3 regions of the Neobacillus sedimentimangrovi genome follow, and region 3 is predicted to be linked to each of the others. Evidence: riboswitches for the same ligand, from Rfam matches in the RefSeq annotation. Region 3 holds a riboswitch; each other region holds the start of a gene.
The links. Region 3 has a riboswitch for preQ1 ahead of queC (7-cyano-7-deazaguanine synthase QueC). Riboswitches for the same ligand answer to the same signal wherever they lie in the genome.

Region 1 (10,429 bases), on a different contig from region 3:
AGTATTATAACTAAGATTTTTAATAATGCAAACGCTTTTATTCAATTGTTATGTTTAAATAAAATAATAGGATTTTAGAATTGTAGGTAGTTTACACTACTTATATCTTCTCCTTTAATAACTGTGGAAAAAGATTTATGTTCTTTTTAACACCCTTAAAAAAATCCCTTCAATCATGAAGGGATTTGCTTTTCTCGTTTAAGTGATACATTTTATACCATTCGACAAAATGGCCTAAACCTGTTTCTAATGTGGTGGAAGGATAGAATCCCACATCTTTATGCAGATCAGTAATATCCGCATAGGTTTCTTTTACATCCCCCGGCTGCATAGGCAATAATTCTATTTTTGCTTTTTTGCCAATCAGTTTCTCTAATACTTGAATAAAAGCCAATAAGTTTTCTGGGCGGTTGTTGCCGATATTATAAATTTTATAGGGGGCTTTACTTGAACTGATTCCAGAATTTTCTTTATCCCCACATGGCCTTGTTTTAGGTGGCTTATTTAATAAACGGATAATTCCTTCGACAATATCGTCGATGTAGGTGAAATCTCTTCTCATGTCACCATAATTAAATACCTTTATTATTTTTCCTTCAAATATATTTTTTGTAAAAGAGTAGTAGGCCATGTCGGGTCTTCCCCACGGTCCATAAACGGTAAAAAATCGAAGGCCTGTAGTAGGAATTTGATATAAATGGCTGTAGGTATGAGCAATTAATTCATTTGCTTTTTTCGTAGCTGCATAAAGACTTACTGGTTGGTTGACGGGGTCTTTTGTCGAAAAAGGGATATGGTTAGTTGCCCCATAGACAGAACTTGAGGAAGCATAAATGAAGTGGTCAACAGGATGATGTCTGCAAGCTTCTATAATATTGATAAACCCTACTAGGTTGGATTGGGCGTAGGCATGAGGATTTTCGAGACTATAGCGAACGCCAGCCTGAGCAGCTAAATGAATGACAATTCTTATAGAATTATTTTCAAAAATGGAGTTTAATGCTTTTCTGTCGGTAAGATCCATTTTATAAAATTCAAATTGAGGATAAACCTTCAATAGTTCTAGCCTGTCCATTTTTAAACGAGGATCATAATATTCATTTAAATTATCAATGCCAATCACATGATGGCCAAGTGTCAACAATCGTTTGGAAAGATGAAATCCAATAAAGCCAGCCGCCCCTGTCACTAAAATGGTCATTATTTTACTTCTTCTCCTTTCGAACATGTTCCAATCCGTAATACGATACAATATGCAGCAGGAGATAAGGAGGTATGGATATTTGCACGAAAAAAAGGATAGTATGTCCCCAAATTTCATCTTGGTATGCGTTAGTTCCATTATATGCAGGTCTATTGGTGGTTAACATTTTTTTACATTGACACAGATAAAGGGGATCACTATAGTATAATTAGGAAAAAAAGAATACCCGTAACTGAAACGGGAGAGGTTCATAGCTGATACCCTCTATAAAAAACTATGGATTCATGACAACTGGCCATGTCCATAATGGATGTGGCTTTTTATGTTTTTGTCCGTTTAGTTTGAATGAGAAGCGGAAACGAACCTCTCCTGTGAAAGTGGATTACACATTTTACAGGAGGTTTTTTTATGTCTGGAAGAACTTATGAAGAAGGATTAAAGGATTTAACATTGCTTGGGAATCAAGGGACAAAATACTTATTTGAATACTCCCCAGATGTGCTGGAAGCAGTTGAGAATCTTCATCCAAATCGGGATTTTTTCGTGAAATTTAACTGTCCTGAATTCACCAGCCTTTGCCCGCTGACACGTCAGCCGGATTTTGCCACTATTTATATTTCTTATATCCCTGATAAAAAACTGGTGGAAAGCAAATCTTTGAAATTATATCTGTTCAGTTTTAGAAACCATGGGGATTTTCATGAGGATTGTGTCAATATTATCATGAATGATTTAATTAAGCTCCTTGATCCAAAATATATTGAGGTTTGGGGCAAATTTACCCCTCGTGGTGGGATTTCAATTGATCCATGGTGTAACTATGGTAAACCGGGTACAAAGTACGAAGAGATGGCCCAATATCGTTTAATGAACCATGATCTTTATCCTGAAAAAGTGGATAATCGATAGGAAAGAGTTAAAGATATGCTATTTTATTTAAATGGTATATTTACAGGATTATTGATTTTGGCCAATATCACGGCAGTAAAGCTTTTCCATATTGGAACTTGGGTAATATTGCCCGCAGCGGTGATTATCTATATTTTTACCTACCCTATTATTGACGTCATTACGGAGGTTTATGGAAAAAAAGATGCCCAAAGGACGGTTCATTCAGGATTAGTGACACAAATCCTTGCTTTAGTCTTTATAACAATTACGATCCATTTGCCTGAAGCTCCAGTATTTAAAGATCAGGAGTCTTTTGAGACGATTTTAAATGGAAGTTTTCGGGTGGTACTTGCCAGCTTAATTTCTTACACTGTCAGTCAACACTTGGATGTATTTGTCTTTAATCTATTAAAAAGCAGACATGGGCAAAAGAAACTATGGTTACGAAATAATGCCTCCACCATGCTAAGCCAATTAATTGATACAACCGTTTTTATTGTGATTGCTTTTTATGGAACAATACCGCTAGAAGTACTAGGCACTTTAATCATTACTCAATATATTTTTAAATTTTTAGCAGCTATTTGTACGACTCCTATTGTCTATTTCCTGGTAGGGATTGCTAGGAAACATGAAGCAAAAATACTTTAGGTCAATAATTTTTTTAACCCCTTGGTCTATGACCAAGGGGTTTTTGGCTTGGATTTAACATTATTTAATAAAATCGGGAAAATTTTGGACAAATAATCTTTTAGTCTCTAAAATTTTATAGTAATATTTAACCATAAAAATATTATACATATTACAAATTCTTCACCAAATTATGACAAACTATTTAATTTATTCATGGTATTTTAATAGAAATATATAACCGGGGGAGGAAATATGAGAAAATTTACGGTCATTTTTGTTTTATTACTGTGTATGTTTTTGAGTTATATACCAAAAGTAGATGCAGCGAGTTCACAATTAATTATTATTAATAAAAAGACAAACACTCTTGCATTCTATGATTCTGGAAAGCTAGTTCGCACATTTAGTGTAGCAACAGGACGTACAAGGGATTTAACACCTGAAGGGACCTTTAGGATTGTTAATAAGATTGTGAATCGTCCGTATTATACGGGTGGTATTCCAGGGGGAGATCCGCGTAATCCGTTAGGAAACCGTTGGCTTGGATTAGAGGCTAGAGGGACATATGGTACAACCTACGCCATACATGGGAATAATAATGAAAGCTCTATCGGCAAGTATGTTAGCTCTGGCTGTGTACGCATGCATAATGATGAAGTCCGTTGGCTTTTTGATCGGGTAAAATTATATACCCCAGTCATTATTACTTATTCCAGCAATAGTTTTGATGTGATAGCAAAGGAAAAAGGGTATTTGGTTGAATCAAATGGTTGGGTAAAAGTTAACGGCAATTGGTATTATTATGAAAAAGGTGTGCCTAAAACCGGATGGCTAAAACATGGGGGCCAATGGTATTACTTAGATAAAAATGGTGTGATGAAGACTGGATGGGTCTTAGTCAATAACAAATGGTATTATTTACAACAATCTGGGGCAATGAGGACTGGATGGTTATTAGACCGGGGTACTTGGTATTACCTTGATCAATCCGGTGCCATGAAGACTGGCTGGTTATACAATGGTGGAGCTTGGTATTACCTTAATAATAACGGTGCCATGAAAACTGGTTGGTTAAAGGATAAAGGAACATGGTATTACCTCAAAAATAACGGCGCCATGAAAACCGGATGGCTCTTAGATAAGAAGAAGTGGTATTATCTTGATAAAAGTGGAGCTATGAAAATTGGCTGGCTGAATGAATCAGGTAAGAAGTACTACTTGGACAATAATGGAGCAATGGTAACTGGCTGGTTAAAATACGAGAATAAATGGTATTACTATAATAATAATGGTGTCATGAAAACCGGATGGCTCTTGGATAAGAAGAAGTGGTATTATCTTGATAAAAATGGAGCCATGAGAATTGGCTGGCTCAATGAATCAGGCCAGAAATACTACTTAGACAATAGTGGAGCAATGGTAACGGGATGGTTGAATATCGAAAATAAATGGTATTACTTCCAGAACAGTGGTGCTTTGGCTGTTAATACAATAGTTGACGGCTATAAAGTAGGTAAGGATGGAGCTAGGATCCAATACGTAGCGTTAGGTGACTCATTAGCTGCAGGAATTACTCCAGAAAATAAAGATGATTTAGGATATCCAGATTATATTGCTGATAATTTTGGCAAAGACTCAATTGGATATAAAAATTTAGGTGTTCCTGGATATACATCTATTCAATTAAAAGCGGATGTGCAAAATAATAAGGAAATTCAAAAATTAATAGCTGAAGCGACACATATTACAATTGATATCGGTGCGAATGATTTACTCCCATTACTGCCAGATAATCCAGATGAAGCTTTAAATCCTACTGAAGTAATGCAGGCAATTGGTGATGTCTCTAAGAACATTGATTCAATTCTTGGCACAATTGATAAGCTAAATCCAAATGTAAATGTGTATGTAATGGGATACTACAATGCGTTCCCATATTATCCTGAAGAACTTCAGAAACAGTTATTACCGTTGATAAAGGCATTAAACGATGAAATTAAAAAACAAGCTATTGAAAATGGCGATACATTTGTAGCAACTGATACTGTCATTGCTAGTGACTTTAAGAAATATATTCCAAATCCAGACAATATTCATCTAAGTAAATCCGGATATCAAGTCATTGCTGATGAATTTTGGAAAGTAATGAAGTAGATGGTGTCTGACACCACTTAGAAAATGAAATAGAAGGTGCCCTTCTTGGGTGCCTTCTTTTTTTATAGATACCTTTAATAAAATCCTTTTTTGTAAAATTTGTTACATTACCCGTATGTAAACATCTTTGTAAACATGTATACCAATTGTAGACAATTTGTTTACAAAGATGTTTACACATATACAAATACGTACACATTCTTTAATAGAGCGATGTATACATATTTGTAATTAATGTTTACGTAAATGTTTACTTATTTTCCAATGTTTACAAATTGGTATACTTTATTACACTTATATTTCTTTTTAGCTTGTGACATTGAAGTATCAATGCATCTTCTATACGCTTAATAGTAAAGAAAGTTTTCAATCTATTAAGTGAAAAGGAATGATGTTGATGACGAAGTCTAGAATTGCTGCTGTAGACGTAGGCAATGACTCTGTTAAGGCCATTTTCGGTGAATTAGAACGTGAATTAAATATTCCAAACATTATTGCAAGAGACACAGAAGATCGGCCTGTAATCGGCATCGAAGATTTGGACAGTAAAGATCCGTTGGATGGAATCCATATTAGAGTCCACTCCCCTTCCTTAAAAGAAAACAATGTGATTTACCGTGTAGGGAATTTGGCAACGAAAAGCATTAATGCAACTGAATTAGATCCCGGCAGTAGTAAATCGGAGGAAGACCAAACATTAATTATGCTGTTTGCCACCCTGGCACTAGATGCAGTGAATAGTGATTTTCCACGGAATAAGAATGTTATTGATGCTAGCTACATACTTGGAACCGGTCTACCGCTTCGTGAAGTAAAAGAAGGAAAAGATGCAGGATATCGCTCAAAATTGCTTGGTTCCGTTCATCAGGTTGAGTTTCTCGTCACACCAAAATATCAGGGAATGAAGGTCAATATTAAATTCGACGAAGTGAAGGTTTATCCAGAAGGATTTGCTGCTTTTATCAACTTGGTGATGGATAATAGCTTAAAAATTATTAATAAAGACCTTATTGACAAGCGTATCTTAATTCAAGATATTGGAGGATTATCTACGGATATCGCGGTCATTAAAAACCGCAATGTTGATGATGACAAAGCTCAAGGGTTTAATCTTGGGGTTTCAGAATCACTTGAGCAAATACGAGAAGAAATCCGGAAAAAACACGGCGTGGAGCTTGATAGTCGTCGTGATGTCGTCGAAATTATTACAAAGAAAAATGACCGCAACCATATTATGGTGAAAGGAAGCCGGACAAGTGTCCATGATATCACTGACCGCATCCTACTTGATTTGGCAAAGAAACAATACAGACTTCTAAGAAATGTTTGGGCTAAAAATTCGCAAACGGAAATCTGCTATTTTGTTGGCGGCGGTTCAATCATTTTAAAGGAATATATTAAAAATATAAACAACAGTCTAGATGGCTATAATATTGATTTCTTTGAGGATGAAAAGGAAAGCATTTGGATGATGGCTAACGCCTATTACAAGCTTATTAAGGATTTTATCCGTAAAACAGAAAAACAAAATGCTGTTAAAGATAAAGCTCCAGTTAAAAGCTAATTAAAGGTGTGAGTCTATGAAAAAGACAGCCACTAAGGAGATTAAACGTGGACAGGCCATTTCTTTTCGCCTTCCCTCTGATACACCAGATTATCTATTAAAACAGCTACAAAAAATAAAAGAAACCGAACGTAGGAACTTTTCTAGTAAGATTGCTGAGTTTGTCCTGCAAGGGGTCAGTCAATCTTTTTCGCGGGAAAAAGAGACAATCACCATTCCCCTTCCGAAAGGATTAACGAAAGCACAGCGTGATTGGCTAAAGCATGAGCATTCAGAAGCACTATTAGGAAGTATCCTATATCATTTAATTTCTGACCCTGTAAGGTCAACAGCACTGCTGGCCTCATTAAATAGCAATGCGGTAGATATTGATGAGGCTCTATACCTTCAGGAAGAGGCAATGGCAAGTCAACAGGTTGTTTCTGCCGATATGGAAACTGATATTCAACAAGATTTTACTGGCGGAATGGAAATGGAAGACGATTTAGAAGAGTTGACTTTGGAGAATTTGACACAGATAGACTCCTCCATTGAAAATCAAATTGAAGAGAAAGAACTGGACATTGATGATTTGTTGGGTGGCTTCTTAGCAAAAATGAATCAATAGTGGCGGCCTTTTTCCCCACCTGAATGACTAATTATGAAATTCGGGTGGGGAAAAGCATCGTTTTAATGGGTTTTATTCGGTAGTTTTTTACTTGGTGTATCACTACCTTGATTTTCCCTGTTTTTCTGATCTTTTTTCTGTCTTTCCTGTAATTTTTCCACAAATTCATGGGTGTTACCGCTTTGAAGATTATGATCCATGTTATCCCTCCTTATTGCTTGAACAATGGTTAATGTATCCAAAAGAATTGAAAAACATGCAAACAAAGGGGCTGTCCGGAAAGTGGTATTTCAGCCGAAATCTTTATAAAAGCAAAACCCAAGAATGCTGTTAAATCAACATTCTTGGGTTTTTAATTTGGGTTCATTTTTCTCTTAATTGGACTTTTTAGACAGCCCCTTATCTTTTTAAATAACTCCCTGAGCAATCATGGCATCAGCCACTTTTGTGAAGCCAGCGATATTAGCACCAACAACTAAATTACCTGGGAAACCATATTCATTAGCAGCTTTGACACAGTTTTGGTAAATGTTCACCATGATTTGATGAAGCTTCGCATCTACTTCTTCAAAACTCCAAGATAATCTCTGGCTGTTCTGTGCCATTTCTAAGGCAGATACGGCTACTCCTCCGGCATTAGCTGCTTTACCAGGGCCAAACAGTACACCATTGCTTAAAAATACATTAATGGCTTCATGTGAAGATGGCATGTTTGCTCCTTCTGCTACAGCCTTAACACCATTTGCAACTAACATTTTTGCAGCCGTTTCATTAATCTCATTTTGCGTTGCACATGGAAACGCAATATCACATGGTATTGACCAGATACCAGAGCATCCTTCGAAATATTGGGCATGTGGATGGTACTTGACGTATTCGCTGATCCGCTTTCGTTCAACCTCTTTAATTTGTTTGACGGTTTCAAGGTTAATACCAAGTTCATCATATACATATCCATTGGAATCACTGCAGGCAACAACTTTAGCTCCGAGTTGTTGGGCTTTTTCCATAGCATAAATGGAAACATTGCCGGATCCGGAAACTATAACTGTGCTTCCTGTGATATTAAGTCCTTGATCCTTTAGCATTTCCTGAACAAAATAAACTGTTCCATATCCAGTAGCCTCTTTACGTGCTAAGCTTCCGCCATAATTAACCCCTTTACCAGTTAATACACCAGCTTCAAAATGACCGCGCAGTTTTTTATACATCCCGAACATATAGCTAATTTCACGCGCTCCAACCCCAATATCTCCAGCTGGAACATCAGTATCAGGGCCAATATGGTGGTAAAGCTCACTCATAAAACTTTGACAGAAGCGCATAATTTCGCCGTCGGATTTCCCTTTAGGGTCAAAATCAGATCCGCCTTTTCCTCCACCAATTGGCAGGCCTGTTAAGGAGTTTTTGAAGATTTGCTCAAATCCAAGGAATTTAATAATGCTAGCATTAACAGATGGATGGAAGCGAAGGCCGCCTTTGTAAGGGCCAATGGCGCTGTTGTACTGAACTCGGAAGCCTCGGTTTACTTGAACTTTTCCGGTATCATCAACCCATGGAACACGAAACGTAATTAATCTTTCCGGTTCTACGATTCTCTCTAGAATTCCTTGTTTTCTATATATTGGATGTTTTTCAATTACTGGAATGAGAGAATCAAAAATTTCCTTAACCGCCTGGTGGAATTCGTATTCATTTGGGTTGCGGTTTTGAACCGTTTCAAACACCTCATTTATATATTCTCCAGCTGTTTTTGTTTCTGATTGTTCCACATGCTCAATGGTTGGCATGATATTCACCCCTTTTGAAAAAATAAATGATCCTTCAAATAAATATCTGAATATTCCTTTTATTACGATTTATACATTTTATAATGATTAATTAATCTCAGCAATATAAATAATAGATAAGATTAATGCTAAAATTAGATTAATAGAAAAATAGAGGCGGAGTAGTGGTTATTATGGAATTGAGACAGATTAAATATTTTATTGAAGTCGCAAAAAGAGAACATGTGACAGAGGCAGCTCATGAATTGCATGTAGCACAATCAGCGGTTAGTAGGCAGATTTTTAACCTAGAGGAAGAACTGGGTGTAAGACTGTTTTTCCGTGAAGGAAGAAATGTTAAGTTGACTCCTATTGGAGAGAGGTTTCTAGAACATATGATGCAGGCGGTAAAGATAATTGAAAATGCTAAGCGGGAGATTGAAGAATACTTAGATCCTGAAAAAGGGGTCGTCCGTATTGGATTTCCCAGCAGCCTAGCTGCTCACACTTTGCCAGCTACCATCTCCGCCTTTCGCAAACACTATCCGGAAGCGAAATTCCAATTAAATCAGGGCTCCTATTCCTATCTTATTGATGGTGTCGTGAAGGGAGAATTTAATCTCGCACTGATTGGACCTGTACCGAAAAAAGAAAAGAAAATAATAGGAAAAACGCTTTTCACAGAAAAAATTGTGGCCCTACTGCCTTATAACCATCGTTTGGCCAATAGCCCTCATTTGAAATTAAGCCAATTAAGGGATGATCCATTTATTTTGTTCCCTCAAGACTTTATTTTACGGGAAATTATTGTAAAGGCCTGTTCCCAGCTTGGCTTTGAGCCGAATGTGGCTTTTGAAGGACAGGATATTGATGCGATCAAAGGGTTAGTTTCAGCAGGACTAGGTGTTACGCTGATTCCGGAAATTACATTAATTGATAGTGTCCCTCCTTCAACGGTAAAAATCCCACTAATTGAACCAAGTGTAACCCGTACTGTTGGGGTCATTATCCCGACTGATCGTAAACTACTACCGACTGAAATGCTATTTTATGAGTTTTTGAGTGAATTTTTTAGCTTGCTTGATCACTTTCAGAATTAATAGGGATTGAAAAACTCGATCGTTTTTGGAAATGAAACATGAAGCACATACATATGTTTTAAGGTAGGGTAGATCCTTTCATATGGCCAAATAAGAGAGCAGGAGGGCTTTAGATGTTATGGACAATTCTTGCTATTCTTTTGATTGTCTTTATTGGAGGACCGCTTTACCTTATCCTTTGGCTGCGTAATTTGGCAAAAAAACCTCAGCATTCCATTATTCGCTCCTACCCGTATTTCGGATGGATTCGTTATGCACTAGAGAATTTGGGTCCAAAGCTCCGGCAGTACTGGTTTGACGATGATAACGGATCCCGGCCCTTTTCACGTTCGGACTATTTAGGGATTGTCTTTTCAGCAAAATATAGAAGTGATCTAATTAGTTTTGGTTCCAAGCGGGATTTTGAAGGTCCTGGTTATTATATCGCAAATGATTTGTTTCCACGGCTAAAAGAGGAACTTCAGGTGGGCCATCAAGAAGAAGTTCAAGGGATGAAATATAAAATAG
Region 2 (10,429 bases), on a different contig from region 3:
GGCTGAACCGCCAATTTTAATGAGAAACACGGTTTATGCCCTTGTTGAAGAGGGAACGATGGACGAAGCAAAAATCGTTGAATCCATTAAACAAATGGAAAAAACCGTTCAATCGTATGTTCCTGGATACCGCCTACGGACTGACCCTATCATTGACGGCAGTAAAATTACAATCTTCCTTGAAGTGGAAGGAGCGGGTGACTATTTGCCGAAATACTCCGGCAATCTCGATATTATGACAGCAGCAGGGGTAAAGGTAGCGGAAGAATTCGCAAAAAATCAATTAGCCAAACAACTAGTGTAATAGAAAGGAGATAACTAGAACATGACCAGAGATATTTATATCACGGAAGTCGCCTTACGAGATGGGAGCCATGCGATCTCCCATCAATATACGGTTGAACAGGTAATAAAAGTAGCCAAGGCGTTAAATGATGCAGGTGTTCCATATATTGAAGTATCCCATGGGGATGGACTAGCCGGCTCATCCTTACAGTATGGTCTTTCCCGTACAAATGAAATGGAATTAATTGAAGCAGCAGTAACCGTGGCCGACCGTTCAAAGATTGCGGTTCTCCTTCTTCCGGGTATTGGGACGGTAAAAGATCTGAAAGAAGCGGCCAAATTAGGAGCGAAAATGGCGCGTATTGCTACTCATGTGACCGAGGCAGATGTGGCTTTACAGCATATACATGCCGCTAAAGATTTAGGGATGGAAACAGTCGGGTTTTTAATGATGGCTCACATGGCTCCTATTGAAAAATTGGTGGAACAGGCAAAATTAATGGAGAGCTACGGGGCGGATACCGTTTATGTGGTCGATTCGGCCGGTTATTTGCTTCCAGATCAAGTAGCCGAAAGAATTCGTGCTCTTAAACAATCCATCGGAGTGAATGTAGGTTTTCACGGCCATAATAATTTATCTCTGGCGATGGCCAATACACTTGCTGCTATTAAGGAGGGGGCTACTCGCATTGACGGCAGTGTCCGTTGCTTAGGAGCTGGTGCTGGCAATACGCAAACAGAAGTGCTTGTGGCCGTTCTAGACCGTATGGGAATCAAGACTGGTGTAGATTTGTATAAAATGATGGATTTAGCCGAAGACATGATCGCCCCCATTTTGCAAACACCGCAGGAAATTACAAGGGATAGCCTTACATTGGGATATGCAGGTGTATACTCAAGTTTTGCTCTCCATGCTAAACGGGCCGCGGCCAAATTTGGAATTGATTCCCGCGATATTTTAATAGAACTGGGCAAGCGAAAAGTGGTTGGCGGGCAAGAAGACATGATTGTAGATGTCGCAGCAGAAATCGCGAAGTCCAAGGTAATTTCCATTTAATGAGATAGCATTTGCCAATTCCTTGAGGTTTTGAAAAGTAATTCCTTTAGTTAATAATCGTCCGGCGATATAATGGAATTATAAGTCATAATTTTGCCAAACTTTTTTCTAAATAGGAGTGTAACAGGGGGAAAAGGAATGTTACTAGCGGCAGTTGCAGGGGTAATTGGTTTTTTCTTGGTTTTTATTGAGTCGATGATTGTCATGAAACTGAAAGGCAATGTAACCATTGAATTTGGTGGCATTGCCCCGTTTGTCAATGTATGGGCAATGAATTTCTTTTTGGTCTTTGCCATTCTAACACAGGTAACGAACTGGTTTGTGAATAAAGAAGATATAATGAAAAATAATGGGTAAAACGAACTAAAAAATAAAACGCCTCATTCGCGAAATGCGATAGAGGCGTATTTTTGTGAATGTTAAGCATTATGTTTTACTCGATTATCTGTTTTTAATGTTGTTTTACGAATAAATGGTACGACCCAGCGATCTAATCCGTAGCGACCAGCATTATAGCCAGCTGCTAAGATGATGAATCCGAGGAAAATGTCCGTTGGGTTGTGAGAAACCGTTCCTGCGAGGAAGAAAGAGAAGTTCATCACTAAACCAAAGAACATTGCAGCAGTGGTTAAGCAGCCTAATAGTAATCCCAAACCAACTAATGTTTCACCCCAAGGAATGAGAATGTTGAAGAGTTCAACATTTGGTAGAGCAAAGCCTTGTAAGAAATCTACATACCAGCCATAAACAACGCTTCCGTCAGGACCTTTCACCGGATTGGCAATGGCATTTTTCAAGAAACCAGAGGCGTCAAATCCACCAGTTATTTTTCCAAGACCTGCTGTGAACCAAGAATATCCAAGAAATAAACGCAATACGGTTAAAATACCAGCGGCAATTTTGTTTTCCCTTAGAAATGTGTTAAACATATTAATACATCTCCTTAATGAAAGGTAAATTATTTATTACACTATTAATATAGCAAATCGTTCTTAAATGAAGACGATTTTGTTCACTATTTCACATATTAGTCAAAAAGACTTGAACATTTTATTACATTGCAATTGTCATGAAAAATAGATAGGTCAACATCATGTATTCCGGGGTTTAATAGTATTGAGGGAATGGTGTCTCTATAGGATGGTTAGGGAATATTTGATATAATAAAGGAAATTTTCGATTTAAGGGATGATGGCATTGAGGAATCAGGTGTGCTATGGATTACTGTTGGATGTGGAAACGACAGGTTTAGGCCCGACTACAGATGAGGTCATTGAACTTGCTTTAAAGCTTTTTTCTTATCATGAGGATACAGGTGAAATAATAGAAGTTTTAGAAGAAGATTCTTTTTTAAGGGAGCCGATATCAGATTCAGCTCGTAGAAATTATGATAGGGCCTTTCAAGTCCATGGAATCCCATTTGATCTTGTGCGTGGAAAAAGATTCAGTGATGTAAAAATAAGAACCTATTTTCATAGGGCAGATGCGGTGTTTGCCCATAATGCTTCCTTTGACCGTAGTTTTCTATACCATATGTATCCAGAGGTTAATGACATGAAGTGGTATTGTACGATGAGGAATGTACCATGGAAGCAATATGGTTTCCCTAACGGAAAATTAATTACGCTGCTTGAAGCCCATGAAATCACCAACATTCAAACACATAGAGCGATGGATGATATTACATATTTAATGGAATTACTTAAAAAAAGGAGCCCAAAAGGGAACTTATATCTTCAGGAAATCTTAGAATACGGTCCAATGAGAAAATACAAGCCTGCTACATCAAGAGCAAAATTGGGATAATAAAACCGTCATGCCGTTTGCTGCATGGCGGTTTATTTCTAATCGAGCCTTATTTTTAACATTTTTTTCGATAGGCATAGAAAAAATGTCTGACTCGAGGACAGGAGGGCATGCTCAATTATTTTAAGTTTGATAAGTATCTTGCTTCTATAATATGGCGGTGGTGAATTTCATGGCCGGCAAGAATGTAGGCGATCGCCCGGGTAGTGACCTTTGTGTTATTGGCGTTCCCTTCGTTCGTCCAAGCTTCAGTTGGCATGTTTTCTATTAAGGTAATGGTGGCTTTTCTTGTGGCAATAAAGTCATCAAGAATCTTCTTTACAGGCAATTCATTGACTTTAGAATGATTGACAAAGAATTCCTCGTCAAACCCTGCTAAAGGTGTTTTGTCGCCGCGACCGATACGCATGAGCCGATAGCTCATGATTCTTTCAGTATCTGTAATGTGACCGAGGACTTCTTTAATACTCCATTTCCCTTCCCCATAACGGTAATAGCTGTCTTCTTCCGAAATCCCATCAAAAAGTTTGATCATTTTCTTAAGATTCTCTTGAAGAATTGGAATCAAATCCCCCTCAGGTACTAATGATACATACGGGACATAGTACTCTGGGAACTCATTTACCTCTGGACGTTGAAGCAATCGAATCCTCTCCTATCTAATCAATTTTATAAATCACTGTACATCCTAATTCATTTAGGACTAACTTCATTGTATTTCTTCTTTCAAAAAATTACCATAAAAAAGAGCCGCTGCCCGGTTTGTTCACCTAAGCAACAGCTCTTACTTCTTATTTTCATATTTTATCAAAACGGACGCGTTTATGAATGAGGTACATAATTGGCATGCCGACAGCCAATACAACAAATTCACCCGCGGCCGTAGTTAACCAAGTAAATAGGAATGGTAAATCAAATGCCAAATGAAGTTCAAGTGCAATCAAGAACATAGTAAACGTAAATACAAGTGTATTAATCATCATTCGTTTCCAAATGCTTTTAACATAGCGTGCAGAAACGATTGTTATGGTCAATGCAAGTAAAGATTGGCCGACACCGAAAATGAGGTCATAGGCCTTCATCGGGGAAAAGAATAGGTTTGTTAAAAATACACCTAAAATAATCCCGTACAGGTACTTTTTGTTGAAAACGATGAGATGGTTAAATATTTCCGAAACACGGAACTGAACTTGGGTAAACCCAAATGGTGCAATCATGGCTGAAACAGCAATATACAATGCCGCCACAATTCCGTTCACAACAATGCCCCGTACCTTGCTGCCTTCTCTGCTCATTGTTTGACGAGCATCTAACATGTTTGATGTATTTTCCATATGAAATTCTCCTTAGTTTTTTATAGTGGGATGGTTTCGAACCACTTTATCATTATTAACAAGCTAATATATTAATATAAAAGGAAATACGGGTCAATGACACAATTTTGGAAAAAATTAATTTGAATACCTAAGTATGAATCCATTTCATTGGTATGATAAGTATAAGGCAAAAGTATGGATGGAAAAACTTAATCTTAATAGACGTGCCAATGGATGTCAAACAAAAACGTGATTTAAATCACAAAACTTCGCAAAGCAATTCTTTATAATGAAAAAAAGAGAAAATGGAAGAGGGGGTGAAAAAAATGGAATACCCTTTTAAATCACTTTACACGGAGATCGGTGGACAAGAAACTATAGATAAACTGGTTGACGCATTTTATCCACGCGTTTACGCCGACCCCGATTTAGCGCCATTATTTGAAGGGGATATCGAAGAAATCAAGCGAAAGCAGCGCATGTTCCTGCCGCAATTTTTAGGAGGACCTCCCCTATACAGTCAAGAATTTGGACCTCCAGCTATGAGAGAGCGCCATTTACCATTTGAAATCACACCAAAAAGAGCCCAATGCTGGCTTCGTTGCATGAAGGAAGCATTTGAAGAAATCGGTCTAGATAAAAATCCTGCTGGTCAAGCCTTCTATGATCGATTGACACAAGTAGCAGGAATCATGGTGAACAGTCCAGATAAGGAGTAATTAACAGGATTCTCGTCACTTCTTCAGGAAGGAACGGGAATCTTTTTTTATTTTAGGAATTTTATGAAATTTAACAAATAGATTTATATAAAAATATCTGAAAATTCTTGTATACATAGGTAGGCTATGGTAATATTAAATCAATCACGTAATGCAAACGTTTTCGTAATTATAAATAGGTTTTATTAATATACTCTACCTAGTACTTAATAGATTAATTTTAAATTTGAATTGGAAGCGTTTGCTTATAGTGATGTTTTTTTCGTGAATTTATGCAAACGAATTCATGAAAAACTATTGAAAATTACAAGTTTATTAGGAGGAAAAGAAATGAAGGGGAAAAAGTTGTATGCTGGTCTTTTATCAACATTGTTAGCGTCAAGTGTTGTATTGGGAGCATGCGGTGGTACAGGCGATGATAAAGAGAAAGCCAGTAGTGGGGATAAAGTAACGGTTGATATCTTCCAATTTAAGGTTGAATTTAAAAACCAATTTGAAGACCTTGTGAAGCAATTCGAAAAAGAACATCCTGATATAAAGATCAATGTAAAAACTGTTGGTGGCGGTAACGACTATGGTGCAGCTTTAAAAGCAGCCTTCTCTTCTGGCGATGAACCAGATATCTTTAACGTAGGTGGACCATCAGATGTCCAAAACTATAGGGATTACCTTGCGGACCTGTCAGAAACAAAAGCAGCAAAGGCAGCACTTGAAGGAACTCTTGATAGTGTGAAGGATGGCGAGGAAGTTCTTGGATTGCCATTTAACCAAGAAGGTTATGGATTTATTTACAACAAGAAAGTATTTAAAAAGGCTGGAATTGACCCGGCGTCTATTAAAACATATGAAGATTTAGAAAAGGCAGTAAAAACTTTAGATAGTAAAAAGAAAGAGTTAGGGATTGAGGCAGTATTTGCATTAGCGGCTAAAGAACAATGGGTTATTGGTAACCATTTAGCAAACGTTTTCATGGCGCCTGATTTTAATCATAGTGTTGTTGAAGCATATAATGCCAAATCCGCTCCTTTCACAAAGTCTGAAGAATTGAAAAGAATGCTTGATTTACAAGCGAAGTACTCTGTTCAGCCTGTATTAAGCCTTGATTATTCTCAACAAGTAGAACAATTATTCTCATTAGGAAAAGTTGCCATGATCCAACAAGGGAACTGGACTTACAACTCTATCTATGATATCGATCCTGAATTTGCAGAAAAGAATATTGGTTTTGTTCCAATTCCAGTTGAAGGCTTCGAAGGTAAATTACCTGTAGGAGTTCCAATGTACTGGGCTGTAAATAAGAAGAGTGATGAAAAAGAAGTAACAGCTGCTAAGGAATTCTTAGACTGGATGTATACTTCTGATGCTGGTAAAACAGCTGTATTGGAAGACTTTAAATTTATCCCGGCGTATGAAGGCTATGACACATCTAAAATTGCTGATCCACTTTCAAAAGAAATTTACAAATATGCTTCTGAAGGTAATACCATTGGCTGGGTATTCTTAGGATCACCAACTGGATGGCAAGAAGGGGTATTAGCTGTAAATATGCAAAAATATTTAAGTGGTGAAAGTACTTGGGACGAAGCAATTAAAAAAGCCCAAGAAGCTTGGGAAAAATCACGTAAATAACCAGAAGAAAATGTCAATAAGGCGGACAAACGCTTAAGTTTGACCCTCAAATGAATATATGCTAGCTAACGAAGCAGTAATTGTTGCTTCGTTAGCTATTAAAAAACTAGTGATGATTATTATTCTATTTGCCAAAGGTGCTACATTTATTCCCTTAATTGATCGGGAATTATTACAGGGGGGGTTTAGGTGAGAAATCGGGATATATCATTTTGGATATTTTTGACGCCGGTCCTATTAGGGTTAGGCCTTGTCGTCATCATCCCATTACTTTTTGGAATTTATTATTCTTTCACCAACTGGAATGGTCTGACCGCTACCGAATTTTTAGGATTTGCCAACTATATTGATTTATTTAAGGACGAAGAATTCAGAGCATCATTGTGGTTCACTATTAAATTTGCTGTTGTATCAGTGATCTTACTTAATGTTCTTGGTTTAGGACTTGCCTTGTTAGTTACACAAGGAATGAAAACTAGTAACTTCTTACGGACTATATTTTTCATGCCCAACCTAATTGGTGGACTTATTTTAGGATTTATTTGGCAATTTATTTTCGTAAGTGCATTTAGTGGAATCGGTGATTTGCTAGGCATTGAAGCTTTGAAAGGCTGGTTATCCGATACAGAAACAGGCTTTTGGGGACTTGTGATTCTAAACTGCTGGCAATGGGCTGGCTATATTATGATTATTTACATTGCATATTTGGAGAATATACCGAAGGACTTAATGGAAGCGGCTGAAATTGATGGAGCAAATAGCTTCCAGCGCTTTAAAAACATTACTTTCCCATTAGTTGCACCTGCTTTCACTGTAAGTATGTTCCTGACTGTATCTCACTCCTTTAAAATATACGACCAAAACTTGTCATTAACTGGTGGTGGACCATTTAATTCCACACAGATGGTGGCAATGGAAATTTACAAGACAGCTTTTAATGATAATCAAATGGCGTTTGCTCAATCTAAGGGGATCATTTTCTTGATTCTTGTGGCAACAGTGGCGTTAACACAGGTTTATTATAATAAAAAACGGGAGGTCGAAATGTAATGCAGAAGAAGAAAAGAAATCGCATTATCCTTGAAATTTTCGGCCTTTTGTTAGCCCTTTTATGGCTTTCACCATTTTACTTAATGGTTGTAAATGCGTTCAAAACGAAAAGGGAAATCTTTTCCGATGTACTAGGAATGCCTGAAGAATTTACGATGGAAAACTTTGTTGAGGCCTTTTATCATTTAGATTTTATTCATTCTTTGATGAATTCCTTAATCATTTCTATTTTAGGAGTAGGGATCATCATCATCTTTTCATCTATGGCGGGCTATGCATTAGCGAGAAATAAAAGTAAATTAAGTGGTTTTATCTTTTTCATGTTTGTTGGTGCCATGCTAATCCCTTTCCAATCTGTCATGATTCCGCTTGTATCCATTTTTGGTCAAGCAGACATGCTGAATAGTGCAGGTTTGATCTTTATGTATTTAGGATTCGGAAGCAGCTTGTCAATCTTTTTATACCATGGTGCAATGAATGGAATTTCCAATTCACTTGATGAGGCGGCATATATTGATGGGGCTAATAAATTTCAAGTATTTTGGCATATTATTTTCCCGTTATTAAAGCCAATATCTGTAACGGTAGGAATTCTTAATATTATCTGGATATGGAATGACTTTTTATTACCATCTCTTGTATTAAAAGAAGAATCTGCAACCATTCCATTGAAAATGTTCTTTTTCTTTGGTCAGTTTACAAAACAATGGCATTTAGCATTAGCGGGATTAACAATAGCAATTATTCCTGTCATTATCGCCTATTTCTTTGCACAGAAGCAAATTATCAAAGGTGTTTCCGAAGGTGCGGTCAAATAGCTTACGAGGAACATGTTTAATAGTAGTATTTTTTCGAACATAACTAGCTTGTATGACAACAGATAATCTGACTTATTTCCAAGAATGAGAGGAGGGAAAAGTGGTGTCGGTCACAATCAAGGATGTTGCAAAAAAAGCAAATGTTTCTCCCTCTACTGTCTCACGTGTCATATCGGATAGTCCAAATATTAGTGAAAAAACAAAACGGAAAGTCCGTAAAATTATGGAGGAAATGGGCTATCATCTGAATTTAAATGCAAGGACATTAGTTCAGAGATCCACACAGACAATTGGGATTGTGATGAAGAATTCCATAAGCCAATCCTTGCAAAATCCTGTGTTTCCAGAAGTATTAACCGGCATTAGTGCCTATTGCCATAAACAAGGGTATAGCATATGCATTGCAACTGGAGAATCAGAGGAAGATATTTTTCAAGATACAGTTAAGATGGTGCAAGGGAAAAAAGTAGATGGGGTCATCGTCATGTATTCGAAAAAAGATGACAAAGTGGTTTCCTTTTTAATCAATTCAGGAATCCCTTTTGTCGTATTAGGAAAACCCATTTTGGATTCACCAAACATTATGTATGTGGATAATGATAATTTCCAAGCTGCAAAAGATGCCACAGAATTTGTCATTAAACGAGGTCATCGCCGAGTCGGTTTAATTGGTGGAGATCTTAGATTTGAAGTTTCAAAAGACCGATTAAATGGATATATGGCAGCGCTAAGTGAAAATGGTATTGAAACGAATAATGATTATATCAAACATATATCATACAACCGGGATCAAGGAGCACAGGCTGTCGATGAACTAATAAACTTAAAAGAACCTCCAACCGCATTAGTGATTACAGATGACTTAAATGCTTTAGTGGTACTTTTAGCTTTAAGAGAACGTAATATTAAGATTCCGGACCAAATAAGTATTGTCAATTTTAACAATACAATGATTTCTAGACTTTCAACACCGCCTATGACATCAGTGGATATCCAAACCTTTCAGTTAGGTTATCAATCAGCTAAATGCTTAATCGAAGAGATTAAAGATCCAACCATGGTTAATAAACGAGTGATTATTCCTGCAGTCATTGTTGAAAGAGAGTCATGCATTGATCTAACGAAAGAGGACTCTACTAAAAATTAAAAAATAATATAACAGCATTCTTTAATGCAAACGTTTGCTTTTTGCGGAAATTTCATAATTAAAAAGGGGTTAATAAAAATGAATGTATTGGTATGGAATGAAAACCGTCATGAAAAGACAAATCCAGTGGTTGCAGCAAATTACCCGAATGGTATCCATGGTACAATCGCTGAATTTATAAAAGACGATCATGTGAATGTAAAAACAGCGACATTAGATGAACCAGAACATGGGTTAACGGATGAAGTATTAAAAGAAACCGATGTCTTAGTTTGGTGGGGACACAAAGCCCATGATGAAGTAAAAGATGAAATTGTTGAAAAAGTGTATAAACGGGTATTAGAAGGCATGGGCCTAGTTGTTTTACACTCAGGTCACTTTTCTAAAATCTTTAAAAAACTTATGGGAACATCCTGTGATTTGAAGTGGCGAGAGGCTAATGAGAAAGAGCGAATTTGGGTTGTTGATCCAACGCACCCAATTGCCGAAGGAATTGGACAATATATTGAATTAGAACAAGAAGAAATGTATGGCGAGCATTTTGATATTCCAACACCAGATGAACTCATTTTTATCAGTTGGTTTGAAGGTGGAGAAGTATT
Region 3 (10,429 bases):
TTAACTAAAGTACCAAAAAATGAGTAACAATTTGAAATACATATAGCAATTGTAGCCTAATAGGCATAGGATATAGAAGCTCATAGGTGGAGGTGTGACATGTAATGAATATTCATCCAAACAACGTAAGACCACATCAACATGGTGGAGGCCATGGTTGGGGACATGGAGGCAGTCATGGTCATTGGGGGCATGGAGGACACGGAGGACATGGAGGACATGGATTTCATCCTCATGGCGGGTTCTATCCAGGATTTACGGCTGGGGCACTAACAGGATTAGCATTAGGCGCAGCAGCAACACCTGGCCCTTATCCAGCACCATACCCATATCCTTATCCCTATTATGCCTATCCATACCAAACGGGATATCCGTACCCCTATCCGTACTAAACATCCATGACTAACCAATATAAAAAGCGTCTCGGAACATGAACCGAGACGCCTCCCTCATGAATGGAGCAAGCTGAGTGACTTTTTTTATCAACTACACTCCTCGTTTATTTCCCCATAATAATGTATGCATTTGCGGTAATACTTTCACGTTATTTAATGTTGGATCTTGGATGACTTTTTCTATTAGTCTTTCATATTTATCCAGCAAATGAAGAAGTAATTCCTTATTATCCATCGTGGTTAGATCATCATTACCCACTTGTAAGAAGAACGGGATGTCTGGATAACGTGAATGCACTTTTTGGGCATATCGATAATCTTCCTCATCAAAGACAACAACCTTTAAACTAAATTTTGATTGTTCATTTTGTTTTAATTTCGAAATGATTTCATCTAATATTTCAAAGTTGGTATCCATTTTGGAGCTTGGCGGTTTGGGGGAAATGGTTAGTTCATCAATTTCATAAAACCAATCCTGCCACTTACTCCCTTGCGTTTCCAAACCTGTTTTTATCTGCTTCTCTTTAAGCAGCTGAATCAATTCACTTAAATTTGTTAATAAGGCTGGATTCCCACCAGAAATCGTGACAAAGGAGAAATTGTTCCCACCAATTCTCTCTAGTTCTTGCCAAATCTCCATAGGTTCCATCATTCGAATATCCTTTTTTCCTGAACCATCCCAAGTAAAAGAAGAATCGCACCAGCTACAGGAATAATCACAGCCTGCCGTTCTCACAAACATCGTTTTTTGACCGATGACCATCCCTTCTCCCTGAATGGTGGGGCCGAAAATCTCCATGACAGGTATTTTACTCATCTTCCATCCACTCCCGTCTCGCTTCGGCGTAGCTGGTTGGTGTTTCATATAAACGGACAAATTCTACTCTTGCACCGATTAATTGATCGTTTTTCTTTAAAGCCTCCGCCATTTTTTCAAAAATCCAAACCACCATATTTTCTGCCGTCGTATTCATCGGAGGCAAGGTTTCATTTAAATAGCGGTGGTCGAGATAGATTTCAATTTCTTTTTTCCAAATCTCTTTTATATCTCCAAAATCCATCATCAACCCACGATCATCCACATACCCACTAATACCAAAAATAACTTTGTACGTATGACCGTGAAGATTTTTACATTTTCCCTCATAACAGTGTAAATGATGGGCGGCATCAAAAGTAAATTCTTTACTTACCAATACTCTTTTTGAATGGTATTTTAGCTGATTACGCTGAATATCTTCATCCATTTTTTGGAGTTTATCTACGATGCGAAATCCATACATATGCTTATAACTCCTTTCTAGTGCTTAAATATTGGTCCAATCCCCGTATACGCAATAGACATGCCGGGCATTCCCCACACCCATCAGCCATGATTCCGTTATAACAAGTCAATGTTTTTTCCCGGACAAATTCCAAGGCATTTAATTGGTCAGCTAATTCCCAAGTTTCTGCTTTATTCAACCACATTAATGGTGTGTGGATGACAAATTGCTGGTCCATGGATAAATTTAACGTTACATTTAATGATTTAATAAAAACATCCCGACAATCTGGATATCCACTAAAGTCTGTTTCACATACACCAGTGACAATATGCTTCGCACCAATTTGACTAGCAAATATACCTGCGAATGAGATAAATACAAGGTTTCTGCCCGGTACAAAGGTAGATGGAAGTGCTCCATCCTCCCCTTCTTTCACCTCAATATCATTTCGAGTTAAAGCATTAGGTGCCAGTTGGTTTAATAAGGACATATCTAAAATATGATGTTGTATTCCAAGTTCTTTCGCGATGTTCTGAGCACATTCAATTTCAAGCTTATGTCTTTGGTTATAATTGAACGTAACGGCGATGACTTCTTCAAATCGTTCCATTGCCCAGAACAGACAGGTTGTACTATCCTGCCCTCCGCTAAAAACGACAACAGCTTTCTCTTTCTTCAACATGAAAATCTCTCCTTTTAACAGAAAAACAGGACTACTAAAGAAATTAGTCCTGTTTTCCTTAGTTTTTTATAGAGGGTAGCTAGAACCTCTCCCGCTTCATGCGGATTTTATTTACTTGACTATATGATTATATACTATTTTAGCAATTTTTCAATCTATCTTCATCAAGACTCTTGGTACAAAAAATGAACAAGGTCCTCTCCTCCCACCAAAACGAACTAGGTTATAACACTATCTCTTTTGTCATACTTTGAGTAGTAAAAAGGGGGGAGAAACAATGTTAAACAGAGTTTCAGAACGCTTTTCTCGGGTGGTACAACGATATTTGCCAGATGCGTTTGTGATTGCAGTGTTGATGACCTTGCTTGTATTTGTGTTGGCTATTTTTGTGACTCCTACAGATCCATTAGAATTATTTCAGTCGTATGGGGATGGGTTTTGGACTTATTTAGCTTTTACGATGCAAATGGTGCTCTTACTCATGACAGGGATGGTCCTTGCCTCGGTTCCATTTATCCGTAAAGGTTTAGAGGCCCTTTCAGCAAAGGCCAATACCGCAAACAAAGCCTATCTTTATACCTTTCTCATTACATCCGCCGCTTATTATATTAACTGGGGGTTGGCTGTCATTGTTGGTGCGATTGTCGCACGTGAGGTTGGAAAACGAAATCAAAATGCTCATTTTCCATTATTAGTAGCGTGTGCCTACGCCCCTACCGCACTCTACTCAGCAGGGTTATCAAGCTCCATTGGTTTAACCGTTGCAACGAAAGGCCATTTTCTAGCAGATGTCATGGGCGTCATTCCTACCTCAGAAACGATTTTTCATCCTGGTACCATTCTCATCCTTATCACTCTCGTCATCACCATGCCGATTTTCATTCTATTCATGGCGCCCAAGAAAAATATCATTCCTTATACACCAAAAGAAAAAGAGCAACAACCGATTAAAACGGAAAAAGAAGAAGAAAAAACTTTTGCCACTTCGTTAGAAAACACCCCTATCCTTGGAATTTTAATTGGATTGGTGGGTCTCATTTATACGATATTACAGTTGGGAAAAGGAACGGACCTTAATTTAAATCTCATTAATATTTTGTTTTTATCATTAGGTCTAATGTTTCACCGTTCACTGAATCAGTACGGTAAAGCCTTTCAGGAAGCAGCAGGTTCTATTTCACCGATTATTCTTCAATTTCCATTTTATGCAGGAATTATTGCACTTTTAGGGAGCTCAGGGCTTGCCGATATCATTATTAAAGGAATGATCTCCATTTCAAGTACGGAGTCATTTGGGGTTATTACTTATTGGACAGCCGGACTTGTCAACCTACTCGCCCCATCTGGTGGTGGCCAATGGGCACTACAAGGGCCTCTCTCCGTCCCCGCTGGAATGGAGCTAGGAGTCGATCCTGGTGTGATTGCCATGGTCGTAGGCTGGGGAGATGCTTGGACGAATCTCATCCAACCATTCTGGGCATTACCCATCTTAAGTATTGTCGGCCTCCATATACGTCATATCATGGGATATTGTATCTTGCTCGCCATTTGGATCGGAATCGTCAGTTCCATTTTGATTTATTTTGTCTATTAGCTTACATCCACTCATGAAAAAACCTCGCCACTTGGACGAGGTTTTTTTCAATGCTTTTTCCTGTTATAAAAGTAAATAAGCAATCGGAGCCGTAAGAAGGATGGTTAATACCACCCGTTCAAACCAGATGACGATCAGTTTGCCGACAGTGAGCGGAATTTCTGTAGAAAGAATACATGGAACTACGGCCGAGAAGAAGATGATGGATGATACAGACACGACGGCGATGACAAACTTCGTCACAAGGGCAGCTTTTGTCACCAAGAGTGCAGGCAAGAACATCTCGGCTATACTGACAGCACTTGCTTTTGAAGCAAGCATCGCATCCGGCAGTTGAACGAGTTTTACGAACGGGTAGAAAATATAGCCGAGCCAATCAAATACCGGCGTATATTCTGCCAAGACAAGACCTAATAAGCCTACCGACATGATCGACGGCAAAATTCCCATGGTCATGACGAATCCGTCTTTCAAGTTGTCCCAAATATTTCTACCAAGACTCGGAGACTGATTGGCGGTCTTCATGGCCTCATTCCATGCCGTTTTTACTCGGTCTTTTTTTATAATGACCTCTTCATCGCCTTCCATATCTTGATAATAGGCATCACTCATTTTGGACAATGGCCATATCCGAACCGTAATCGCCGTTACCAAAAATGTGACGACAAAGGTGACCCAGAAATAGGTGTTCCAAATTTCCATTAAGTTCAGGGTTTTAGCTACGACAATCATAAAGGTGGCCGAAACAGTGGAGAAGCCAGTGGCAATAATCGCAGCTTCCTTGATCGTATATTTTCCTTCCTTAAACACCCGGTTGGTAATTAATAAGCCAATGGAGTAACTTCCAACAAAGGAGGCCACCGCATCAATAGCCGAACGTCCAGGTGTCTTCCATACCGGCCTCATGACTGGCTGCATGAAAATCCCGACAAACTCCAATAGCCCATACCCCACCAATAAAGCAAGAAACACCGAGCCGATAGGGACGAGTAAACCTACGGACACGACCAGTTTGTTAAACAAAAACGGCCCCATATTAGGATCAAAAAACCACTTTGGTCCAAAATTGAAGACAAGCATTACTCCAGCAACCAAACCAATTACTTTTAAAATTGAAAAAATGAGTGAAACGGTATCTTTTTTCCATGTTCCCTTTACAAATGGGTAAATGGCTCCTAATAAGATCACAAGGAGAGCGTAATAAGGCAAGACACCTGGTACAGCCGTTTGAATATAGGAAACAATATGGTCGAGCATGATGGAAGATTTTCCATTCAAAGTGACCGGAATAAAAAAGACGAAAATGCCAATCGCACTATAGACAAAAAACTTTGCCATATTCCCCAAGTTATTTGCCCGCAATTCCGGCTTCACCGTTTTTTCTTGTTCCACTGGAAAATTTGTCATACACTTTCCCCCTTTAAAATGTAATTGCCCTAAAAATAAAAACGCTTTCAAAATAATGTAAAAGATTCCTAGATTCGGACCGCCTACCCAATTCTCCGGTCTTTCCGCCTCTTCCTGATGATAACAGTGAAACCATATCCGGAGTGCTGCTACTGTCTAAATCTTCCTAGTCATGAAGTCATACCTAGATCAATGGATAGCATCCTAGACTGTTCTGTCCTTCACTCCTAAATCCCTATTAATAAATGTATTATAAAGTTTAAATATTCAGAAAAATACTATTAAAACTTTGGAAAAAAGAAAAAAGTTTTAGGTGTAAACAAAAGATTTTGGGTCAAACCGGGATATTTATAGTAATTATTTTATGAAACATTCACTTTTTTCAGGGGATTTTCGGTGGCATTTAGTCAGAATTTATAGGTTTGTGAGATTTTTAAACTCTAACCCTCCAACCGGAATGCTGAAGCATAATATGGTGATTGTGGAGTTTTAACTATTCCAGTCATGTAGTACCCCCATTGTATCTTCATTACCGTTTCTTTTCAAAATAGGTTAAGGAGAGGTTTCCATTAACCATGACTTCCTTTATCACTTGAAATCCATTCTTTTTATAAAAACGGACGGCTGGGACATTTTTGGAAGCGGTGGACACGATCATTCGATTCATCTTAAAATTGGCTTCTATAAAATCTAATAGTGCTTGAGCAATTCCCTTTCGAAAATGATTCGGGTGGACGATTAATCGATGTATATCTACTTCCTCATTGACCACTTTAATGGAAATTACTCCACAAAGTTGTTCGTCAGAATAATAGCCATAGAAAGTTTCTCCACATGTTTGCAAGGTTTCCACTGTGTCTTTTAATGGGGGGATCTCAAAAGAACCAATCATCTCAGCCTCTACTTGATAGGCTGGGATTTGAATGTTTAAAACCTTCTCCGCGGTTTCCTTCACACGAATGTCCAACTTTCGAATCATGTTTTACTTCCCCCTCAATTCTTTTTATTTATGGCTCTGTAAAATTAAATCTTGAAATTTGAAACCTTATCAAATTCTTTATATTATTGTAAATAACACTTTTTATATAAAATGACCGATATAATTTGATAGGTTGCTTTTTTCTAAATTTAGTAGGTGGTGACCAATAGTGAAACTTCCTAATGGTATAACTGGATTTTATGAACCAAAAGTCAACACCCCTCCACCTCAAGTAGACGGGAGACAATTTAAGCAATTATGTTGTGATGTTGCATTACGTAGCGGTTGAAAGGTCATTGAATTTAATAGCCTACACAAGTTGAGAATTTTTGATAATCAATTCTATATAAATACATTTTCCTTATCTTGCAGTTGCATCGGTAGTTGAAAATGGAAACATTACATTTATCGACCAACCTTTTATTGATGAGCAAATTTCTCTTTATTTTCAAGTATTAAAATCAGATGTGCTAAATGCTCCGGTTTACCAAAGTTTTGTAGCATCCAAAGAGTTGAATAGTGCAGAATTGGTTCAAATCTCCAACTGGAAACCCGAAACAATAGGACAAATCATTTTTAACTATTGGGATTGAACCCCAACCAAGAATTATCTCACGTAAACACGAGCATGGTGAATCATTTCCAGGGCAACAAAGGATGATCCTCATAAAACCATTTCATTCTTAGAAAGTGGAAAAGGGAGTGGTATATACCACTTCCCTTACCTGTCTTACATATCATTTCTCGTACTATAAAAATCCCGACGGTTTTTACTGTCAATCTTTATATTTATTTTTCAAACTATCTGAGCCAATGCCACCAACAACCATTAATACGAATGGTAAAAAGTTTACGACAAATTTTGGCAAGCCTTCTAATATCGTTATTTTTGTACCAACAAAATAATTGAAGCCGAGAATAGATAGTTTGATGATTAATAAAAATACGCCTAACATGAATACCGTATCAAAAAATGTTTTCCATTTTGGATAGGCCAATTGCTTACTATCTTTAATCACTTTTTCCGTCAATTCTTTGTCACTCCTCAACAATTCATCTATCGTAATACCGAATAAATCACTCAACTCAATGATGATTTCGATACTTGGATAATTCTTACCCGTTTCCCATTTCGAAACAGACTAACGACTCACATGAAGTTTGTCTGCAAGATCGGCTTGTGACCATCCCCTTTTTTCTCTTTCTCTTTTTAATCGTTCACTAAAAATCATTGTTCAACCTCACCTTTCTTCCTTTCCATTATCGAGGAAAATAGTGGTTAAAGTAAAGCTCTTAATAGGTGCATCTAGGGGCAACCTCCTGTTGCACCTTCATTTTTCAGGAAAATCCAAGTAGCAACTTCATGTTTACAATGATTATAATTTGTATGTAAGATTGGATGGAGCCGTATCAGGTTGTGGCAACCAATTATCTGGAACTACCTCTACTGATTCCATTTCCTTCAATAGAATAAAAAATGGCGACCAAGGGCAAGTGCGGCCATGTGTTTGTCAAAAATCCATTTAAATACAATTCAATATTTCTTGAAAGGTAAAAACAGCCACTTCCAAAAGGAAGCAGCTTAGCAGAATCCCTATTACGCATAATTTTTCATCAGAATTTGGTTGTTAATATGATGTTCCATATGTTTAAGATAATCTTTTATTAACCACTCTACTGTTTTCAATTGATTGTTACCTATATCACAAACATAAGATAATTTCTCTTTCGGAATATTTGATAAAATTTTAATGATTTGTTTATTTAATGCGATAAAAAGGTTACATATCTCATCCAGTGGTCTTTCTTGATAATTTTGAAGTTTGACCCATTGATCTTGGTTGTAGGATTGGATGACCAATAGTTGTTCTTCATACTGAATGTTTATAAACCTTTGAAGATTATTTATGGCGGAGTCACATAGATGTCCTAAAATCTCTTTTTTTGACCATTTATTTGGTAATGGGCGATTGGATATTTCTGTTTCTAACATTGCGTTTAATACTTTCGGTAAGGTTTGTATCCAGTGGTTTATCCCATTCATTATTTCCTCCACACACTTCACCCCTTAAATAGGTATCTAAAAAACAAAATTCGACTAAAGATAGGAATATCCCTTCTTAAACGAACCTATCCCTTTCGTTGAAGAAGAAAATAATTCCCTTTTGAATCATTTGGTACAACCTTACGAAACAGCCAAAAGAAAAGACCACCCCCGAAATGCTCATACCATACCTTATGGGATGATCCTACTTAAAATCACATGTATGAATCGAATCGTTCAAATTTTGTTAGGAACTAGAAACGTATTTCCCTCCATGGTAACAATAATAATTTTTCGCTTGTAGATCTTTAAGTTTAGCCAAAGATTGTTCCGCTTTTTCAAGGTTTAAACAAAACTGTGGATTGGCTACCACTAATTCATCCTTTTCCTTTACAGCGGCATCACCGGTAATGACACTATTTAAGCTAGGAATATAGAGTGAAATATGGCCGGAAGTATGACCTGGTGTGGCGATGACTCTACATTGGTCATCTAAAATCAAATCCCCATCACGGACCGTTTGATCTACTGGAACATGCTTCAAACTCTTTAATTGTTGGATAAACCATTTTCCAAATTCGATTTCTTCCGCTGACATGTTTTCTAGCAACGCTTCGGCTTGCGCTAATCTCTCTGATTTGACTTCCCCACTGATGTATTTCGATTCTTTTTCGCTAGCTATAATCTTTACCCACGGATACTCTTTCTTAAAATCATATAAAGAACCGATATGATCGTTATCATAATGTGTGATAATAATATTTTTTAGTTGCTCCATTTGATAGCTATATTTGAGAATTTCATTGGTAATCAGCGGCAAAAAATTTTTATGCCCAGTATCTACTAAGGTAAGTTCATTATTCATGATGATTAAGGTCGGGTAAATCGTATCTTTTTGGCCATTAAATTCATAATGAATAGGAAGCCCGATAATTTTCATTTTCCGTCCTCCATCTTACTCTAATTTTTCCTAATAGAGACTTACTTCCATTGTAAAAATATATATCATAAAACTCAAAATATCATACATTTCATTTAAATAGATCATTACATAAAAAAATGATAAATCCATGATGGAAAGTTTATAAAAAAAATGAAAAGAGACTCCCTGAGTTTTAACCATGAATAAATGGAGAGGAGTTTTCTAATAACGATTTCTCTTCCCTTTCTTATCTTCATTGAATCTACTACAAAATATCCATCCAAATCTTTACGGCAGTTGCTAGGATCATGAATGCCAAAATGATTCGAAGAATTTTCGTCTTTATCTTTTTCCCAGTCACGGCCCCTAATGGAGATGCAATAAGACTTGCTACAATCATAATGATGGCGGGACCATAATCGACTTGGCCTGTTGTCATTTTACCAACTGTAGCTCCGATGGAAGAAATAAAAGTAATGGCCATAGAAGAGGCAATGGTCATCCTTGTTGGTATTTTTAGGACAACCAACATAATAGGTACTAATAAAAAGGCACCTGCCGCCCCAACGATTCCTGACCCAATCCCAACTATCAAAGAGAGGATGGCTGCAAGCCATTTATTAAACTTCACTTGATCAAATGGAATGTCATCCAAACCTTTTTTAGGAATAAACATCATGACCGCTGCAGTTAATGCAAGTATTCCATATACCAAATTGATGCCTGCTTCAGACATTAGCTTTGAGCCATATCCGCCAATAAAACTTCCTATTAAAATATTAATCCCCATATTTGTAATTAAGGATTTATTTAAATATCCACCTTTCCGAAAAGCCCATACCCCTCCGATCGTTGCAAAAAATACCTGTATCGCACTTATGCCTGAAACCTCGTGAGCACTAAAGGTAGCAAAACCAAATAATGGCGGTATATAAAGAAGCATAGGGTATTTAATGATGGATCCACCGATTCCTAACATCCCAGAAATAAAGGAACCAATAAAACCGATGAAAAAAATGATAATCATAAATTCCATATTCCTTCCCTCCTAAAAAAGGGAACCCAAGCAGGTTCCCCATGATAAGATTAGTTCCCTTTCTTCATCCAGAACTTTAGGACTTCTCCATCTTCTTCATAT

Region 1: linked by a shared signal. The riboswitch ahead of queF (preQ(1) synthase) and the one ahead of queC (7-cyano-7-deazaguanine synthase QueC) in region 3 are both predicted to bind preQ1.
Region 2: linked by a shared signal. The riboswitch ahead of GZA11_RS02740 (QueT transporter family protein) and the one ahead of queC (7-cyano-7-deazaguanine synthase QueC) in region 3 are both predicted to bind preQ1.

Annotation. Positions count from the first base shown of each region.
Region 1 covers NZ_JAAFZF010000008.1:24,914-35,342, forward strand. The annotation lists gene GZA11_RS04925 (NAD-dependent epimerase) at 170-1,201, opposite strand; PreQ1 riboswitch class I at 1,442-1,488, shown strand; gene queF (preQ(1) synthase) at 1,613-2,113, shown strand; gene GZA11_RS04935 (queuosine precursor transporter) at 2,129-2,746, shown strand; gene GZA11_RS04940 (L,D-transpeptidase family protein) at 2,981-4,882, shown strand; gene GZA11_RS04945 (ParM/StbA family protein) at 5,280-6,446, shown strand; gene GZA11_RS04950 (hypothetical protein) at 6,463-7,053, shown strand; gene GZA11_RS04955 (DUF4023 domain-containing protein) at 7,116-7,253, opposite strand; gene gdhA (NADP-specific glutamate dehydrogenase) at 7,461-8,843, opposite strand; gene GZA11_RS04965 (LysR family transcriptional regulator) at 9,017-9,922, shown strand; gene GZA11_RS04970 (FMN-binding glutamate synthase family protein) at 10,036-10,429, shown strand, end outside.
Region 2 covers NZ_JAAFZF010000003.1:111,208-121,636, forward strand. The annotation lists gene GZA11_RS02710 (acetaldehyde dehydrogenase (acetylating)) at 1-304, shown strand, start outside; gene dmpG (4-hydroxy-2-oxovalerate aldolase) at 326-1,342, shown strand; gene GZA11_RS02720 (hypothetical protein) at 1,481-1,699, shown strand; gene GZA11_RS02725 (DoxX family membrane protein) at 1,762-2,271, opposite strand; gene GZA11_RS02730 (exonuclease domain-containing protein) at 2,540-3,148, shown strand; gene GZA11_RS02735 (DinB family protein) at 3,267-3,791, opposite strand; gene GZA11_RS02740 (QueT transporter family protein) at 3,946-4,443, opposite strand; PreQ1 riboswitch class I at 4,489-4,533, opposite strand; gene GZA11_RS02745 (globin domain-containing protein) at 4,791-5,183, shown strand; gene GZA11_RS02750 (ABC transporter substrate-binding protein) at 5,514-6,812, shown strand; gene GZA11_RS02755 (carbohydrate ABC transporter permease) at 7,002-7,862, shown strand; gene GZA11_RS02760 (carbohydrate ABC transporter permease) at 7,862-8,680, shown strand; gene GZA11_RS02765 (LacI family DNA-binding transcriptional regulator) at 8,784-9,827, shown strand; gene GZA11_RS02770 (ThuA domain-containing protein) at 9,906-10,429, shown strand, end outside.
Region 3 covers NZ_JAAFZF010000001.1:112,118-122,546, reverse strand. The annotation lists gene GZA11_RS00655 (hypothetical protein) at 105-392, shown strand; gene queE (7-carboxy-7-deazaguanine synthase QueE) at 487-1,212, opposite strand; gene queD (6-carboxytetrahydropterin synthase QueD) at 1,205-1,678, opposite strand; gene queC (7-cyano-7-deazaguanine synthase QueC) at 1,683-2,351, opposite strand; PreQ1 riboswitch class I at 2,398-2,440, opposite strand; gene GZA11_RS00635 (short-chain fatty acid transporter) at 2,623-3,939, shown strand; gene GZA11_RS00630 (YjiH family protein) at 4,003-5,277, opposite strand; gene GZA11_RS00625 (GNAT family N-acetyltransferase) at 5,876-6,325, opposite strand; partial or broken gene GZA11_RS00620 (helix-turn-helix domain-containing protein) at 7,102-7,557, opposite strand; gene GZA11_RS00615 (DinB family protein) at 7,923-8,381, opposite strand; gene GZA11_RS00610 (MBL fold metallo-hydrolase) at 8,617-9,309, opposite strand; gene GZA11_RS00605 (sulfite exporter TauE/SafE family protein) at 9,557-10,327, opposite strand; gene GZA11_RS00600 (sulfurtransferase TusA family protein) at 10,378-10,429, opposite strand, start outside.